2 regions of the Arthrobacter sp. FW306-2-2C-D06B genome follow, and region 1 is predicted to be linked to the other one. Evidence: riboswitches for the same ligand, from Rfam matches in the RefSeq annotation. Region 1 holds a riboswitch; the other holds the start of a gene.

Region 1 (4,359 bases):
CGCTACCTTGGGCGGAATTACCCGTAGTTTCAGCTCGCCTGATGCTGCCTTGAACCGGGCTGTCTAGACTCAGCCTTACTTTGCGGTGGGCACGCGTCGGAGCACGACGGCGGCAAGGACTGCCGCTCCCGCCATCAATACCAGCCCGATCGCCGCCGTGATGTGGACGCCCGATTCAAAGGCGGCACGCGCGGCGGTGGCCAGGGCGTCGCCCAATGGCTGGGGCAGCGTGGCCGCAACGTCCATGGCTCCGGCGAGCGTCTCCCGCGAGCGTTCGGCTGCGTGGCCGGACAATTCGCCCGGGAGCAGCAAGTGGTGTTGGTAGGACGCTGTCAGGATGGAGCCGAGCACGGCCGTGCCCAGCAATGATCCGAGTTCGTAACCCGTTTCCGAGATCGCCGATGCCGCACCCGCCTTGTCGGCGGGAACCGCGCCGAGGATCAGGTCGTTGGAGATGGTCTCCGCCGAACCGACCCCGATGGCCAGCAGCAGGAGTGCCGTCAAAAGATACCCGGGCCCCTGGCTGTGGTTGCCCAGGGAGGCCACGAGGTATCCAACCGCGCTCAGTGCCAGCCCCGATGCCACCACCAGGCCCGGGCGGATCCGCTTGACGAGTGGAACCACCACCAGGCCCGCCACCATGGTGGCCAGCAGTGCCGGAACCATCGCGATACCCGCCTGCATCGGGGATTGGCCTTCCACGAGCTGCAAGTGCTGCGCGAAGAAGTAGATGAAGCCCGTCATGGAGAAAAGGGACAAGACGTTGGCCGTGATGGCAGTGCTGAAGACCTTGTTCCGGAAAAGCCGTACATCCAACATCGGCGATGCCAAAGAGCGCTGCCGGCGCACGAAGACGATTCCCATGGCCAGGCCGAATGCCATGAAGGCCGCGGACCCGGGGCCAAAACCGTGCACGGCGGCCTCCTTGATTCCATAAACCACGGGGGCCATGGTCAAGATGGACAGCACGACGCTGGGCACGTCCGGCTTGCCCGGGTTGCGATCCTTGGACTCCGGAATGAGGGACGGGCCGAAGGCGAGCAGGGGCAGCAACAGTGGCACCGCAACCAGGAACACGGCTCCCCACCAGAAGTGCTCCACGAGCCAGCCGCCGAAGATCGGCCCGAGCGCGGCGCCGCCGGAGAATCCGGCGGCCCATACAGCGACGGCGAGCCGACGGCGGCTCGGGTCCGGGAAGATGTTGCGGATCAAGGACAGCGTGGACGGCATGAGCATGGCTCCGAAGATGCCCATGCCGGCACGTCCGGCGATGAGCCATTCAGCCGATGGCGCGAAGGCGGTGGCCGCGGAAACGGCGGCGAACCCGGTGCTGCCGGTCAACAGCAAGCGGCGGCGGCCGATCCTGTCTCCCAGGTTTCCCATGGACACCAAGAGTGCGGCAAGCACAAGCGCATAGGCATCGACGACCCATAGCAGCTGCACGCCCCCGACTTCCAGCGAACGGGCGATTTGCGGAAGGGCAAATGTCAGCGCCGTATTGTCCACAGCCACCAGCAACACGGGGAACATCAGGAGTGCGAGGGCAGCCCAATCGCGCCACGGGGCGGATTGGATCGAAGGGGTACGGGGGTGCTGGGTTGTGGACGGGCTGAACATGAAGATAACTGTACCGTCTGGACGGTATAGTTTCAATTCGACTCATAAAATTGGCAACATCGAACTAAGGGATGATGGACACCATGCCGCGAAAACCTATTGCCCGGGACGCTGTCCTGGATGCCTTTGAAGCCCTGCTGATCGAGGTGGGGGAGCGGGCTGCCACCCTGGACGCCGTCGCCAAGCGCGCAGGCGTATCCAAGGGCGGACTGCTCTACCATTTCCCGAACAAGGAAGCCATGATCGGTTCCTTGCTCGAACGCATGGACGGGCTGGCCGCGCTGGACATCGAGGCAATGAAGGCAGCCCCCGAAGGTGCCGCCGCGTTCTTTATCAAGTCTTCCCTGTGGGCGGATACTCCCTTGGACCGGGTGTTTGTGGCGGCGACGCGCCTCGCGGAAGTAGCCCATGAAGAAACCCGCAGGCGTTTCGCCGGGATCCAGCAACAATGGCTCGATGTCCTCGCCGAGGAAGTGGGGCCCGAAATGGCCAAAGCGGTCCGGTACATGGGCGATGGACTTTACTTCAACGCAATGCTTGAAGGCGGCGCCGGTGATACGGAAGTCAAGGCCAGCGCGAGAAGCGCCGACGTCGGTGCGCTGCTGGCCGCCGTCGAACGCCTCCGTGACTGAGCGGCGGCCCAACTGACTCGCAGTAGATGTCGTTTTGAGGCTCCAAAACGACAAAAAGTGCGAGTCAGTTGGGAAAGTCGGGCGGCTCGGTGACCATATTTGCGGACGCGGGCAGTCCATAGGACAATTGAGAGTTGTGGCAGCCGTCACCGGCAACCACGATCTGATTCACATAACTGAATACGCCTTTGATCTGCGGCGGGAGAGTCCTGCAGGCATGTGATGCAGGCGCCGTAGGAGCAAATCCTCCCCAGGAATCTCTCAGGCCCACGCACCGCCGCGGCAAGGCAACTCTGGAAAGCAGTACGCTGACGTGTGCTCACCGACGGTGCAAGCGGAACAGTGCCACAAGCACGGATTCGCGGAAACTCTCAGGTCCAATACAGAGCGGGGAGGAACCCGATTAGCTGTGGCGTACCCTGCGCCGCCTTATTAATGGAGTTCCTTCGTGACGGTTAGTTCAACCTCCACTACGTTCGTAGACCGGCATATCGGCGCCCGCCGCCAGGCCGACATTGACATCATGCTCAAGTCGGTTGGTTACGACAGTGTCGATTCGCTCGTAGACACCGCGGTTCCCAATGACATCCGCCAGGACGTCGCACTCAGGCTCCAGAACGCCCTCAGCGAGGTGGAAGTTCTGGCTGAACTTCGCAAGCTGGCGGCCAAGAACAAGACGGCCGTGCAGATGATCGGCCAGGGCTACTACGACACCGTCACTCCGCCGGTGATCCGCCGCAACATCCTCGAATCCCCGGCCTGGTACACGGCCTACACGCCGTACCAGCCGGAAATCTCCCAGGGCCGCCTCGAAGCCCTGCTGAACTTCCAGACGATGGTCCAGGACCTCGTGGGCCTGCCCATCGCCAATGCCTCCCTGCTGGACGAAGCCACCGCCGTCGCCGAAGCGGTCCTCATGATGCGCCGCGCCAACAAGAACAAGACGGCCCACGACGGCAAGACAGTCCTCGACGCCGACTGCCTCCCGCAGACCATCGCTATCGTGAAGGGCCGCGCCGAGGCGTTGGGCTTCGAGGTGGAGATCGCGGACCTGTCCCAGGGCCTGCCCGACGGCGACATCAACGGCATCGTGCTGCAGCAGCCGGGCGTTTCGGGCCGGGTGTTCGACCACTCCGCCGTGATCGCCGCCGCCAAGGAACGCGGCGCGCTCGTCACCGTCGCCGCGGATCTCCTCGCCCTCACCCTGATCACGCCTCCGGGCGAGCAGGGCGCCGACATCGCCGTCGGCTCCACCCAGCGCTTCGGCGTGCCGCTGTTCTTCGGCGGCCCGCACGCCGCGTACATGGCGGTCCAGAAGGGCCTCGAGCGCTCCATGCCGGGCCGCTTGGTGGGCGTTTCCAAGGACGACGCCGGCACTCCGGCCTACCGCCTCGCGCTCCAGACCCGCGAGCAGCACATCCGCCGCGAGAAAGCGACGTCCAACATCTGCACCGCGCAGGCCCTGTTGGCCATCGTTTCCTCGATGTACGCCGTCTACCACGGCCCCGATGGCCTGAAGGCGATCGCCGAGACCGCCCACAACCACGCCCGGACCCTGGCTGCGTCCTTGAAGGCCGCCGGCCTTGAGGTCCTGCACGGCAGCTTCTTCGACACCGTCACCGTCCGCGTCCCGGGCAAGGCAGCCGGGATCGTTGCTGCTGCCGAGGCCAAGGGCATCAACCTGCGCGCCATCGACGCCGACACCGTAGGAATCTCTGTTGACGAGACGACGACGGCGACCGTCCTCGCCGACGTCGCTGCGGCGTTCGGCGCCACGGTGTCCGGTGACGGCGCGGGTTTCGCCCTGGAGGCCGCCGTCGAGCGCTCTTCCGACTACCTTCAGCACCCGGTGTTCAACACCCACCGTTCCGAGACCCAGCTGCTGCGCTACATCCGCAAGCTTTCGGACCGCGACCTGGCGCTGGACCGCACTATGATCCCGCTGGGATCGTGCACCATGAAGTTGAACGCCACCGCAGAGATGGAAGCCATCTCCTGGCCGGAATTCGCCTCGATCCACCCGTTCGCCCCGGATTCCCAGACCGAAGGCTGGCGCGAGCTCATCACGGACCTGGAATCCCAGCTGACCGAGATCACCGGTTACGACCAG
Region 2 (4,359 bases), 1.3 Mb from region 1:
GGAACTTCAGGGATGTCCCGACGCCGATTTGGGTTGCCAGGGCCAGCAGCTTGATTCGGGGAACTGCCCCTGCAATTCCAGCCCACACCGGAAGCTCGACGCCTTCCCGCCGCAGGAGTGCTGCATAGTCGAGGATCGCCGGGGTGGAGAAGCACATCTGCGTGACAACATGCGTCGCCAGGTGTTGTTTGGCCAACAGGGCATCCAGCAAGTCCAGCCCGCTCACGGAAGGATGCCCCTCGGGGTAACCGGCGATGCCCGCGGTGATGCTGCCGCCGGAGTACTCGGCGATGTCCGCCAAGAGGGGAAGGCTCGATCGATAGGGGCCGGCAGCTTGCGCACCGTCTCCGCCAATGGCGAAGACCTCCGTGATCCCGGCGGTCTCGCAGTCCCGGAGGATGCCGGAAAGCTGCGACCGGTGCTCCAGCCCGCGTGCTGAGATGTGCGGAATCACGTTGTAGCCGAGCAGGCTGAGCTTGACGGAAGCCTCCATGGTCCGCACGATGCCGTGATGGGGCAGGCAGGTGACGGTGAGCGTTGTGGAAAGCGGCACTGCGGCCTGGACTTTCTCAACGATTCCGTCTGAGGGAATGATTTCAATCCGGGTGGGAAACATGCTGGCTCCTTGCGGATCAGGCCGTGGCGTGGTGTGCGAGGAGGGTGCGGGCTTCCTGGCGGGTGGTGCCGGAGTCCTGGATGCCTTCGGCGATGTGGGCCAGGTGGGCCGGGATTTCGCGGCCTTTCTTGCGCATCGCGGTGGCCCAGAGGCGTCCGGCGCGGTAGGAGGAGCGGACCAGGGGCCCGGACATGACGCCGAGGAAGCCGATTTCCTCGGCTTCGGTGGCGAGCTCGACGAATTCCTGGGGTTTGACCCAGCGGTCCACGGGCAGGTGCCGTTCGGAGGGGCGCAGGTACTGGGTGATGGTGATCAGGTCACAGCCGGCGGCGTGCAGGTCGGTCAGGGCTTCGGAGATCTCTTCCCGGGTTTCGCCCATGCCCAGGATCAGGTTGGATTTGGTGACCATGCCGGCGGCCCGGCCCTGGGTGATGACGTCCAGGGAGCGGTCGTAGCGGAACGCGGGGCGGATGCGCTTGAAGATCCGGGGCACGGTTTCGACGTTGTGAGCGAAGACCTCCGGGTTCGAGTCGCAGATCGCTTGGATGTGTTCGGGTTTGCCGGAGAAGTCGGGGATGAGCAGTTCGACGCCGGTGCCGGGGTTCAGTTCGTGGATCTTGCGGACGGTTTCGGCGTAGAGCCAGACGCCTTCGTCTTCGAGGTCGTCGCGGGCGACGCCGGTGACGGTGGCGTAGCGGAGCTGCATGGCTTGGACGGAGCGGGCGACCTTGGTGGGTTCGAACATGTCCACGGGGGAGGGCTTGCCGGTGTCGATCTGGCAGAAGTCGCAGCGGCGGGTGCATTCGGAGCCGCCGATCAGGAAGGTCGCTTCCTTGTCTTCCCAGCACTCGAAGATGTTCGGGCAGCCGGCTTCCTCGCAGACGGTGTGCAGGCCTTCTTTTTTCACGAGGTTCTTCAGGCCCACGAATTCCGGGCCCATCTGGACCTTGGCCTTGATCCACTCGGGCTTGCGTTCGACCGGGACGGCTTTGTTGCGCTGTTCAACGCGCAGCAGCTTACGGCCTTCAGGTGCCAGGGTCATGAGGAACTCCATAATTCAGGTGGCGCGGACGCACCACGATGATTCGGTTCCTCCCCGCTCTGTATTGGACCTGAGAGTTTCCGCGTCCCGCCTCGTGGCTGGACGCTTGCACCGTCGGTGAGCCCGGTAGCCCGGACTGCTTTCCAGAGTTGCCTTGCCGCGGCGGTACATGGGCCTGAGAGATTCCTGGGGAGGATTTGCTCCTACGGCGCCTGCTGAAAATGTACCGGCAGGGCTCTCCCGCCGCAGATCATAAGCACATGCCGCCTTTCGGTGACACGTCTCACATGGTATCCGGTGCCTGTGCGGTGCGCAAAGAACCTAGGCGCGATCGTGAAGCTAGATCCTGCGATAGCTAAGGTCGAAGATCATGCGTCCGGCCTCGTGGGCCTTGTTTTCGAAGCTGGTGCGGATGCGGCCATCGAAGCGCGGAGCCCATCCGCCCACGTGGTCCACTCCCTCGTTGGGGCCGGTGTGCTCGGTGCTGACCGGGGCGCGGCCTTCCTTGACGGGCGCCCCGCCCACCATCGATTCGACTCCCGATTCCCACACTTGGGTGAGGGGGCTGTCAGCGCCGGTCCGCTCGCCGTCGTGCACGTTCTCAAACTCGGTGGAGCCGGCGAGGACCTCGCGGACGTGGATGGCGTAGTTGGACCAGTCGGTGGCGATGCGCCACAGGCCACCCTTCTCGAGGGACCGCGCAGCGAGTTCGGCGAACGCGGGCTGGATAAGGCGGCGTTTATGGTGCCGGGATTTGTGCCACGGGTCCGGGAAGAAGACCCAGAGCTCGCTGACAGAACCCGCGGGGAGCATGGTGGCCAGGACCTCGGGGGCGTTGGCTTCCACGACACGGACGTTGCGGAGTCCGCGGCTGTTGATCTTGATCATCGTGTTGGCCAGGCCCGGGGTGTAGACCTCCACGGCGAGGAAGTCCTTGTCCGGGTTCTCCTCCGCCGCGTGGCATACGGCGTCGCCGAGTCCCGAACCGATTTCGACGATCAGCGGTGCCTTGCGCCCAAACTCTGCTTCGGCGTCGAACACGTAGTCCGGGTGTACGGAAGTGTTGGCGACATGCCGCGGAACCTGGATGGCCCAGCGGTCCGAGTGCTCTTCCCAGGCGGCCTGGCGCCGACCCTGAAGGCGCGTCCCGCGGCGCACGAAACTCACCGGCCGGCCGCCATACGTGCCGAAGGAGGCCTGGCTGCCTGGGGTCACGGGGCGCGAAGACTGCGGTGTTTCGGGGGATTCTGGGGTTTCACTCATCTCCTCCAGAATACCGTTGCACGGTCAAAGCCCCGCCGCGGAACCTGCATACGCTCCCGTCATGGACGCCGCGTATGAGCGTGACTGCCAGAATGGGTTGGTGACCCCCGCTTCAAGCGCCCCAAAGAACACCGAGCCGCACCCCGGCGTCCCCGAGATCCTCGTCGACGCCGAGATCGACGAGCTTCCCGCCGCCGAGCCCACGCAGATCAAGACACGCGGCGGACTCGTCTTCCTGGGGATCTGCCTGGTGCTGATAGGCCTGAATCTGCGGACGGTTTTTTCGAGTTTTTCGGCAGTCCTTCCGGAAGTCACCGCCGACGCCGGGCTGCCGGGCTGGGCAGTGGTTGTCCTCACCACTGTGCCCGTGACGTTGCTGGGTGTCTTCGCCCCGATGGCGCCGATCCTGGCCCGCCGGTTCGGTGCCGAGAGAGTATTGCTCGGCGCGATGGCAGTGCTGACAGCCGGGCTGCTGCTCCGTCCTGTGGACCTCGCCGGCGCCGGGCACTTACCGGCCCTCCTCGCCGGCACCGCGGCGTGCGGCGCCGCGATCGCGCTGTGCAACGTGCTGCTGCCTGGCGTGGTCAAGCGCGACTTCCCGCATCGGCTCGGGCTCATGGGCGGGCTGTATACGACGGCGATTTGCGCGTCTGCCGCGCTTGGCGCCGGATTCACCTATCCCGTCTTTGTCGCGGCCGGGCACTGGACCTCGGCGCTGTGGTTCTGGGCGCTGCCCGCCGCCGTCGTACTCTTGCTGTTCCTGCCCCTCGCGATCCGCCAGCATCCCGTCCGGCACAACGCGGCCGACGGCGGCGCGAAGGTCTGGCGTTCCGCCGTCGCCTGGCAGGTCACCACCTTCATGGCGTTGCAGGCGATGATGTCCTTCAGCGTGTTCGCCTGGTTGGCGCCGATTCTGCGCGATCGCGGGATCGACGGCGGGACGGCCGGTTTGATCGTGTCCGTGTCGATTGTGCTGCAGATGCTTGGTTCGTTCATCGCTCCCGGGCTCGCGGCACGTTTCAAAGACCAGCGCGTCATCAACACCGTAGTGGCGCTCATGACCGGCGGCGGCTTCGCCTTGAGTATTTTCGGCCCCACGAGTTTGATTTGGGTGTGGACCGGGCTGTTGGGCCTGGGCCAGGGGAGCCTCACGGCCGTCGCGTTGACCATGATCATGCTGCGTACCCGCGATTCCCACACCGCTGCGCACCTTTCCGGCATGATGCAGGGCGTCGGCTATGGCTTGGGTTCCACGGGAACCCTCATGGTGGGCCAGCTGCACCAGGTGACTGGTGGCTTCACGGCCGCCGGCATCCTGTTCCTCGTGGTGGGATCCTTGGCGGCGCTCTTCGGCTTCCGCGCCGGCCGGAACCGTTACGTCGGCTAGCCCAACTGACTCGCAGTTGTTGTCGTTATGAGGGCTCAAAACGACAACAAA

The links. A riboswitch is a leader RNA that binds a small molecule or an ion and turns the genes downstream of it on or off. The one in region 1 is predicted to bind glycine.
Region 2: another riboswitch for glycine. It lies ahead of lipA (lipoyl synthase); the one in region 1 lies ahead of gcvP (aminomethyl-transferring glycine dehydrogenase).

Annotation. Positions count from the first base shown of each region.
Region 1 is NZ_CP084560.1:876,492-880,850, forward strand. Features, by position in the region: gene LFT47_RS04320 (sigma-70 family RNA polymerase sigma factor) at 1-67, shown strand, start outside; gene LFT47_RS04325 (MFS transporter) at 76-1,617, opposite strand; gene LFT47_RS04330 (TetR/AcrR family transcriptional regulator) at 1,701-2,249, shown strand; glycine riboswitch at 2,439-2,536, shown strand; glycine riboswitch at 2,538-2,645, shown strand; gene gcvP (aminomethyl-transferring glycine dehydrogenase) at 2,698-4,359, shown strand, end outside.
Region 2 is NZ_CP084560.1:4,099,966-4,104,324, reverse strand. Features, by position in the region: gene LFT47_RS19115 (methylenetetrahydrofolate reductase) at 1-616, opposite strand, end outside; gene lipA (lipoyl synthase) at 633-1,658, opposite strand; glycine riboswitch at 1,708-1,810, opposite strand; glycine riboswitch at 1,812-1,911, opposite strand; gene trmB (tRNA (guanosine(46)-N7)-methyltransferase TrmB) at 1,998-2,921, opposite strand; gene LFT47_RS19100 (MFS transporter) at 3,022-4,308, shown strand.